DNA from 3 places in the Thalassospira sp. A40-3 genome. Region 2 is predicted to be linked to each of the others. Evidence: predicted binding sites of a transcription regulator. Region 2 holds the regulator's gene; each other region holds the start of a gene.

Region 1 (3,280 bases), 1.1 Mb from region 2:
AACAGCGGGCTCGAAATATCGATCACGACCTGGGTGATGCCGTAATGGTCGCGCAGGTCAACGAACAGAAGGTTGCCGTGGTCACGTTTACGGTGAATCCAGCCAGACAGGCGAACTTCCGCATCGGCGTCAGTCGCGCGCAGCGCATTACAGTTATGAGAGCGAAAAGGATGCATTGTCATTCCAGGTTGCTTTATATTTTGGGCCGCAAATTTGGCCGCAAAGGTGCATGCCAGACCCGCGCTGTCAAACAAAAAACGCACCACAACACGTGCGCCACGGTAATATCCACAGCGCTTATGTGTGATGTTTCCCTGCCCGATTGGCACGGCATCTCAAAATTTCAGCGGTATAAAACGCGGACAGGCCGCCTTCGTCAAGTGCCAGTAATGCAGATCAGTCAACGCAGATCAGCAAATCATTGGGTGATTGGTTCTGCGCTGATCTTGATCGCCTGAAGATCCTTGACCTTGATAAAGTCGATCAGCCGTCCGCTGCCCGGTGTGATTTCGCCCCAGTGATCAACATCGAACTCGAAATGCGCAAGCCCGCAGGTCGGGTATTTGCGCGCCATGATCTCTCGGGCCTCATTATTGCCACCGCCATAAAGCGACTGGGCAAAAATCTCGATCCCTGGATTATGGCCGATGAACATCACATGCTTGGCGTCTTCATGGGTGTGGTGCAGGCTTTCAAGCAGCACCCGCTCGTTCGCCATATACAGGTCTTCGTTATAGATCACGTCGGCATCGGTTGCGAAATCCCGCCCCAAAAGGCCAAGCGTCTGCACCGCACGCGCCGCCGTCGAACACCAGATCAGGTCCGGCACCAGTTCATGCTGACGCAGATAGCGGCCCATAAAGGGGGCTGCCTTTTCACCGCGACGGTTCAGTTCGCGGTCATGGTCGGCCCGACCCGGATCCGCCCAGCTTGATTTGGCATGCCGAAGCAGCAGCAACGTCTTCATATCTTCGTTTCGCGAATGATGATCAACGGTATACCTGCATGCCATATCAAAGGCTTTGATGCCATCAGAAAAACTGACACATAAATTTAAGAAAATTGCACCCACCCAAGCAGTTATCCTATACTCCATTTGCAACCGGGAACTGTCGCATAAGTTCAAGGACGTTCCCTCAATCCGCAGGAGGCATAGCGTGACACACGCCGCTGCAGTTCAGTCAAGCGCGATCACCATTGATTCGGAAAGCCGCTTCATTAACCGCGAATTATCGTGGCTGGCATTCAACAATCGCGTTCTTGAAGAGGCCCAGAATACCGGCCACCCGCTGCTTGAAAGACTGCGTTTCCTGTCGATTTCGGCCAGCAACCTTGATGAATTCTATATGGTCCGCGTCGCCGGCCTCGTTGGTCAGGTCCGCGCCGGCATGACCAAGGTCAGTCAGGATGGCATGAGCCCGTCCGAACAGCTGCGCGCCATTACCTTTGATGCCAACCAGTTGATGCAGGATCAGCAACGCGTCTGGCGCCAGCTCAGCAGCGAGATGGAAAAACAGGGCATCTCTGTCATTGATCAGGGCGACCTGACCCAGACCGACCGCAAATGGCTGGATGGCTATTTCACGCGCGAAATCTTCCCGACGCTAACCCCGCTTGCCATTGATCCGTCGCACCCCTTCCCGTTTATTCCCAACCTTGGCTTTGCCATCGTCATGCAGCTGTTTGATCCAGCAGACGGGCACAATATGCGCGGGCTTATTCCGGTACCGCAAAAAATCGGCCGCTTCCTGCGCCTGCCGGGCCGCAATGAACGTTATCTTCCGGTCGAACAGGCGATCTTGCTCTATCTCGGCAAGCTGTTCCCGGGCTTTGATATGATCGAACACGGTTTCTTCCGCGTCATCCGGGACTCGGACGTTGAAATCGAAGAAGAAGCCGAAGATCTGGTGCGCGTTTTCAAAACCGCGCTGAAACGTCGTCGTCGCGGCAGCATCATCCGCCTCAAGGTCAACGCGGCAATGCCCGAAGACCTGCTTGATTTCGTCATTGATGAACTGGATGTCGCGCTTGAAGAAGTCGTCAAGGTCGATGGCCTGCTCGGCGTTGTTGATGTCAAACAGCTGATCGATTCCGATCTGCATCACGACTTGCTGTTCTCACCCTATGCCGCCCGCTATCCGGAACGGGTGCGTGACTTTGGCGGCGATTGCTTTGCTGCGATCAGCAAAAAGGATCTGGTGGTTCATCACCCGTTCGAAGATTTCGACGTGGTGGTGCAGTTCCTGTTGCAAGCCGCCCGTGACCCCGATGTGGTCACCATCAAACAGACGCTGTATCGCACCTCGGAAAACAGCCCGATCGTCAAGGCCCTGATCGCCGCGGCCGAGGCTGGCAAATCCGTTACCGCCATGGTCGAACTCAAGGCCCGCTTTGACGAAGAAGCCAACCTGCGCTGGGCGGCTGACCTTGAACGTGCGGGCTGTCAGGTGGTTTACGGCTTCCTTGATTGGAAAACGCACGCCAAGGTATCGCTGGTGGTCCGACGTGAAACCCACGGCCTTAAGACCTATACCCACTTCGGGACCGGCAACTATCACCCGATCACTGCCAAGTTCTATACCGATATCTCGTTCTTCTCGTGCGATCCAGCACTGGGGCGTGATGCGGCCAGCATCTTTAATTTCATGACCGGGTACGCCACCCCGCGCTCGCTTGAAAAAATCGCGATTGCGCCGCATACCCTGCGCCCGACGCTTCTGACCCACATCGATCAGGAGATCGAGAACTGCAAGGCTGGCAAGCCATCTGGCATCTGGGCCAAGATGAACAGTCTGGTCGACCCGGTGGTGATTGATGCGCTTTATCGCGCAAGTCAGGTTGGCGTTCATATCGAATTGATCGTGCGCGGTATTTGCTGCCTGCGTCCGGGGGTTCCGGGTCTTTCGGAAAATATCCGCGTCAAATCGATTGTCGGCCGGTTCCTTGAACATTCGCGCATCGTTGTCTTTGCCAACGGGGCAAAGCTCCCGTCGCGCAAGGCCAAGGCGTTTATTTCGTCCGCCGACTGGATGCCGCGTAACCTGAACCGCCGGGTTGAAACCCTGGTTCCGGTTGAAAATCCGACCTGTCAGCAACAGATTGTTGAACAGATCATGATTGCCAACCTGAAAGACACTGCACAGGCATGGCATCTGCAGCCGGACGGCTCTTATGAACGCTGCGAGGCAGGTGAAAATGCATTCTCGTCGCACAAATATTTCATGACCAACCCGTCACTTTCGGGCCGCGGAAGTGCGCTGGATCAAGCCGACCCGAATGT
Region 2 (3,280 bases):
GTATGGCACAGGCATTGGGGGAAACTGCACCGCTTCTGATGATCGGGATGGTGGCCTTTATTGTTGATATTCCGGGCGGGGCGCTTGACCCGGCAACGGTTCTGCCGGTCCAGATCTATCTGTGGGCAGACAGCCCGGAACGTGCCTTTGTCGAGAAAACCTCGGCAGCGATTATGGTGTTGCTGGCCTTCCTTGTCCTGATGAATGGACTGGCTGTGTATCTGCGCAAAAAATTTGAACGGAAGTGGTAAAATGGCTGCTGTATCCCAGAGCGCAATGACGGCGGAGCCGTCGGTCGAAAACCCGAAAATGACCGCGCGCAAGCTCGATCTTTTCTATAGCGACAATCAGGCCCTCTATGAGGTCAACCTTGATATCCCCGAACAGCAGGTAACCGCACTGATTGGTCCGTCGGGCTGTGGTAAATCCACCTTCCTGCGGTGCCTGAACCGGATGAATGACACCATTGACGGTGTGACGATCAAAGGTGACGTTACCCTGGATGGTCGCGACATCTATGACAAGCGGATCGACGTGGTTCAGTTGCGCGCGCGCATCGGCATGGTGTTCCAGAAACCGAACCCGTTCCCGAAATCGATCTATGACAACGTGGCCTATGGCCCGCGTATTCATGGTCTGGTGAATTCGCGTGACGAACTTGATGAAATCGTCATGACCTCGCTCGAACGTGCCGGTCTTCTGAAAGAAGTCAAAGATCGCCTGCAGTCACCGGCAACCGGTCTTTCCGGTGGTCAGCAGCAGCGCCTTTGCATTGCGCGCGCGGTTGCCGTCAGCCCGGAAGTCATCCTGATGGATGAGCCGTGCTCGGCCCTTGATCCGATTGCGACCGCCAAGGTCGAGGAACTGATAGACGAGTTGCGTTCGAACTACACGATCGTGATCGTCACCCACTCCATGCAGCAGGCCGCCCGTGTGTCGCAGCGCACCGCGTTCTTCCACCTTGGAAAGCTGGTTGAAGTCGGTGAAACCGATCAGATCTTTACCAACCCGAAGGACGAACGCACCAAGGGTTACATTACCGGCCGCTTCGGTTAAGCGACGCCAGGAGTACGCATAAATGGCTGATGAACATACCCATATCGTAAGTTCGTTCGACGAGGAACTGACCCGTCTGAACAACATCATTTCGCAAATGGGCGGGCTTGCCGAAAGCCAGCTTATTTCCTCGATCAGATCCATCGTCAAACGCGATTCCGAACTGGCCGAGAAAGTCATCCTGTCCGATCAGCGCATCGATGTACTCGAACAGGAAGTCCAGGACTTTGCCGTGCGTCTTCTGGCCCTGCGTCAGCCGATGGCAGATGACCTGCGTCAGGTGGTGACGGCCCTTAAGCTGTCAAACGATCTTGAACGCATTGGTGATCTTGCCAAAAACATCGCCAAACGCGCGCAGGTGCTGAACCAGATCCCGCCGATCCGCCCGGTTCAGGCGATCCCGAACATGGCCAAGCTGGCCCAGGAAATCATCAAGGATGTCCTGGATGCCTATATCGAAAGCGACGCCGAAAAGGCCCACCGGGTCTGGGAACGCGATCAGGAAGTCGACGATATGTACAATTCGCTGTTCCGCGAATTGCTGACCTACATGATGGAAGATCCGCGCAACATTACCGCATCGACCCATCTGTTGTTCATTGCCAAGAACATCGAACGTATCGGTGATCACGCAACCAATATCGCCGAAACGATCTATTACCGGATCAAGGGCGAAGACCTGCCGGGGATTGACCGGCCAAAAAACGACGCAGCGAACTTCGCTGTTGTCGAACCGAATGACTGACACGGGAGCATAGGAAGATGGACCCAACGGTTCTTATCGTCGAGGACGAGGCAGCAATCGTAACCATGTTGCGCTACAACCTCGAACGCGAGGGGATGCAGGTTGTCGAAGCCGGTGACGGTGACGAAGCGTTGAAAATTCTGGCTGAAACCCATGTCGATCTGGTTTTGCTCGACTGGATGCTGCCGGTAATGTCGGGGATCGAGGTCTGCCGTCAGATCCGCCGCAAGCCTGAAAGCCGCGATTTGCCGGTGATCATGGTCACTGCGCGCGGTGAAGAGGGCGACCGCATCCGCGGTCTGGATACCGGGGCTGATGACTATGTCACCAAGCCATTTGCCATTGGCGAGCTGCTCGCCCGTATCCGCGCGCTTTTGCGCCGGTCCGGTCCGGCGCAACCACAAGGGCAGTTGATCTATTCCGACATCGAAATGGATCTCGCCGCCCACCGGGTCAGCCGCAATGGAAAATCGATCCATCTTGGCCCGACCGAGTTCCGTCTGCTGCGCTATTTCCTCGAACATCCGGGGCGGGTTTTCTCGCGCGAACAGTTGCTTAACGCGGTTTGGGGCCCGAACATCTATGTCGAAACCCGCACCGTCGACGTTCATATCCGTCGCCTGCGCAAGGCGCTCAATGACGTCAAGGGCACGCGCGATATCATCCGCACCGTCCGTGCCGCGGGCTATGCGCTGGACTCTGAAACCGCCGCCTAAGCCGGTTTAGAGCCTGATCCAATTAAAAAAACCCCCGCAGCGATTTGCTGCGGGGGTTTTTGTTTTAAGGCCGTAACGTCTTCAGGTTTCTTTCTTCGCCGGTTTGTCGGCATTCTCCGATCCTGACGGTTTGCGCTGCGGGCGCGGCGCCAGTTCGTTCATCAACAGCATGTCTGCACGGCGGAATTTGGCGATTTCGGCATCAATATCTTCCTGCGGCACATCACAGGCGGCCAAAACGTGATCAGATAACCGCAACCCGGTTTCGAGAACCTCCGGAATGGCCGCATCCGCCCCGTGGCGCGACAGCGGCCCGATATGGGTGATGTCCTGCGCACGGGCAAAGATCTTCAGATGCGGGTAATGCTGGCGCAAAAGGGCGACCGTCTTCTCGGTCGCATGCGGGTTCCCCATGGCAACAACCGCAATTTTTGCCTCATCCGTGTGCGCGGCCCGGAAAGTTTCCGGGCGGGACCCGTCGGCAAAGTAAACCGGAAGGCCTTCTGCCCGCCCGCGTGAAACCTGCTGTGCGTCACTATCCAGCACCAGGAACGGAATGTTGCGTGTCTTGAGCAACCGGGCCAGAACCCGGCCAACGCGGCCGCTTCCGATCACCAGAACATGCTGGTGAATGCCCTCGGATTCTTCGGCAATCTTGCCAAGCTGGTCTTCTTCCTTGGGATGAAGCTTTTCCTCGATCTTGTGACCAAGGCTGATCAGCGTCGGGGTCAGCGCCATCGAAATCGCCACCACCGGGATCAGC
Region 3 (3,280 bases), 1.4 Mb from region 2:
ACAACGCAGAAGGGTACTTTTGCCCGCACCTGATGCGCCGATGATGGAAACAACACTTTCGCCCGGCACTTCAAGGTTCAGGTTCTTCAACACTGCCTTTTCTTCGCCATAGCGTTTTACAAGTTCTTTGATACGCAGCATTGCGTTACCCCGAATGAAATGGGTGGCACAGGGCCTGCCAAGGCAGGCCCTGCAAAGTTCGGATCGATTGGAAAATCAGGAATTACTTCAGGTTGTCCGGGGTGTATTTCACACCGTTGGCGGCCTGAATTTCGCGGATAACCGCCCAGTCTTCCTGATAGGTGATCGGCAGGAACTTCGACACACCCTTGAATTCTTCACCAAGGGCGGTGCCCTTCATGTCAAAGGTAAAGAAGGCTTCCTTGATCTTTTCGACCAGTTCCGGCTTCAGGTTGTAGGCATAGTTGAACGAAGTGGTTGGGAAAGGCTTGCTTTCATAGATGATTTTGACTTCGTTCGGATCATAGAGATCGCGCTGGGCCATACGTTCGACAACTTCGGACGCGACCGGGGCGGCGTCATAGTCACCGGCGACAACGCCCAGGATCGACTGATCGTGCGAACCGGAATAGACAACTTCGTAATCCTGTTCAGGAACGATGCCCTGACCCGGAAGCAGTGCACGCGGTGCAAGGTTGCCCGAGTTCGAAGTCGGCGAGGTATGAGCAACGCGTTTGCCCTTAAGGTCAGCCGGGGTATCAATGCCGCTGTCTACACGGGTGTAGAGCTGAAGCGTGTAACCAAAACGACCATCATCCGCACCCATCAGGGCGAACGGAACCGCGCCGGCAAGGTTGACGGCAAACGGGGTCGGGCCGGTCGAGAAGCCGGCAACGTGCAGGCGGCCTGAACGCATGGCTTCGACTTCTGCCGAGTTCGACTGAACGGCAAAGAAGTGAACGTCCTTGCCAGTTACTTCTTCAAGATGCTGCAGGAATGGGTCCCAGATATCAGCATAAACCGCCGGGTCTTCGACCGGGGTATATGCAAAGACAAGGGTGTCCGGATCAACCTGCTGGTCTGCGGGCGGGGCATCGGCAACAAGGTCGCCGTCCATGTCGCAATACATCGGGTCAAGATCGCCGCGTGCGATGCAGTCATCTGCCGCCGCGGCCGGGGTGGATGCCATGCCGACCATGCCGATTGCGGCAAGGAGGGTGGTGAGCTTTAAACTGTCGGTTTTTTTCGGAATTGAAAACACTGTTTTCGAACCTTTCTTCCCTGTGAATGACGGCTTTCCGCCGTTTTTGAATGTGGTTTTGTTGTTTTTAATGTGGTTTTGTTGTTTTTATTGTTACTTTAATCAACATTATGAATTTGAAAAAGTTGGAAAATCAACACAAAACTGTAACAAAAGGTTTCGCTCAGGGTTGCTAAGATGCGCGCTATTGGCACAAAACCGGCCATAATTGAGGGGGATGTGGCTTTGCGTTTGGGAAAAAAAGAGCGGCAGCGTCGTATTCTGCAAGAGTTACAGGTTCACCCTCATGTGAGAGTTGCCACACTTGCAGAGCGATTCGATGTTGCAACCGAAACCATCCGCCGTGATCTTGACGCGCTGAGTCGTGATGGATTGATCAAACGCGAGTTCGGTGGTGCATCGGCGCGGCCCATGGGCCATCAGCCCGATCTGGCGGAACGCCAGTTATCGGCTGTGGCCGGGTTTGAACGGATTGGCATGCTGGCGGCTGACATGGTGCGGTCCGGCGATGTGGCAATGATTGATGCCGGATCAACCGTGGCCCAGATTGCGCCGTTTCTGGCGGCCCGCACGACAAAACTGCCGCGTACGTTTCTGACCAATTGCTATGCGGTGGTGCATGGCATGGCCGAACTTGCCGATCACGATGATGTTTTGATGTGCCCGGGCCAGTTTGACCGTCGCGAAAACGCGGTCTATGGCAACGATACCGTCGAATATCTGCGCCGTTTTCACGCCAATATTGCCTTTATCGGGGCATCGGGAATTTCGCGGCAGGGCTTTAGTGACGTTAACCGCCGGGCGGTGGCCGTCAAACGCGCGATGATGGAACGGTCGGATGAAACCTGGCTGATGGTTGATCATACGAAGTTTGATCAACGCTATCTGGAAAATGTCGCTCCGCTTGAAGCGCTTACCGGCATCATCACGGATCGCCGACCCGAACCGGAATTCGCATCCCAGCTTGAACGGGCGGGAATACGGCTTTTGGCGTGGTGTGATGAAAAACATGGTCCGGCCTGAACCGACTGGCCTGAACCGATAAATAGATCCGTCAAACCGCAATTTGGTCGCGGTTGAGTTTGCGTTCGTCCTGATTCCAAACCATATTTCCCGGCACAGCGCGTTATTGTGTTGAATGCCGGGTTCCCGCCCCGGTCAGTTTGTTTCTGACACGGAGGATTATGATCGTGACCAATCCAGTGACCACCCGTACCGAACAGGACACCATGGGCGAAATTGATGTGCCTTCTGATCGGTATTGGGGGGCGCAAACCCAGCGATCCAGACAGAATTTCCGCATTGGCGGTGAACGTATGCCAGATGCCCTGATCAAGGCGTTCGGGATCCAAAAACTGGCCGCGGCACGCGCCAATGCCGCCCTTGATAATCTTGATCCGGAACTGGCCAAGGCGATTGAGGCCGCCGCATCCGAAGTGGCCGAAGGCAAGCTTTTGGATCACTTCCCGCTTGTTGTCTGGCAAACCGGATCGGGTACCCAGACCAATATGAACACCAACGAAGTCATCGCCAACCGGGCGTGCGAAATTTTGGGCAAGCCGATGGGCAAGCGCGAACCGGTCCATCCCAATGACCACGTCAATCGTGGCCAGTCATCGAATGACAGTTTCCCGGCCGCCATGCATATCGCCGCCGTGGTCGAGATCGAGGAAAAGCTGAAACCCGCCCTTAAACACCTGCGCTCGACCCTTGACGCCAAGGTCGAAGCATTTGGCGATATCGTCAAAATCGGCCGCACCCACATGCAGGATGCGGTGCCCCTGACCCTGGGGCAGGAATTTTCCGGCTATGCTGCGCAAATCGCACTCGGCCTGGACCGGATCGACGATGCGCTTAAACGCCTGCGCAAACTGGCACAGGGGGGCACCGCCCTTGGTACCGGGCTGAACGCGCCGGATGGCTTTGATGTCGAATTTGCCAAACAGGTTTCAAAGATCACCGGTCTTGAGTTTAAAACGGCGGAAAACAAGTTCGAAGCACTGGCCGCCCATGATGCCTGTGTTGAGATGTCAGGTGTCATGAATGTACTGGCGACGT

The links. Region 2 encodes PhoB, which activates phosphate uptake and scavenging genes when phosphate is short. Its sites were predicted from a motif close to TNTCATAAAACTGTCA; they were not measured.
Region 1: IT893_RS11745 (RNA degradosome polyphosphate kinase) is a predicted target of PhoB. The motif match lies at 1,042-1,057, and genes of this name have one in related genera.
Region 3: phnD (phosphate/phosphite/phosphonate ABC transporter substrate-binding protein) is a predicted target of PhoB. The motif match lies at 1,357-1,372, and genes of this name have one in related genera.

The regions. Positions count from the first base shown of each region.
Region 1 covers NZ_CP065428.1:2,565,492-2,568,771, forward strand. Annotated here, with positions in the region: gene aspS (aspartate--tRNA ligase) at 1-176, opposite strand, end outside; gene IT893_RS11740 (histidine phosphatase family protein) at 419-967, opposite strand; gene IT893_RS11745 (RNA degradosome polyphosphate kinase) at 1,158-3,280, shown strand, end outside.
Region 2 covers NZ_CP065428.1:3,667,142-3,670,421, reverse strand. Annotated here, with positions in the region: gene pstA (phosphate ABC transporter permease PstA) at 1-251, shown strand, start outside; gene pstB (phosphate ABC transporter ATP-binding protein PstB) at 253-1,056, shown strand; gene phoU (phosphate signaling complex protein PhoU) at 1,079-1,801, shown strand; gene phoB (phosphate regulon transcriptional regulator PhoB) at 1,819-2,517, shown strand; gene IT893_RS16835 (cation:proton antiporter) at 2,599-3,280, opposite strand, start outside.
Region 3 covers NZ_CP065428.1:737,147-740,426, forward strand. Annotated here, with positions in the region: gene phnC (phosphonate ABC transporter ATP-binding protein) at 1-141, opposite strand, end outside; gene phnD (phosphate/phosphite/phosphonate ABC transporter substrate-binding protein) at 224-1,222, opposite strand; gene IT893_RS03305 (DeoR/GlpR family DNA-binding transcription regulator) at 1,400-2,245, shown strand; gene fumC (class II fumarate hydratase) at 2,407-3,280, shown strand, end outside.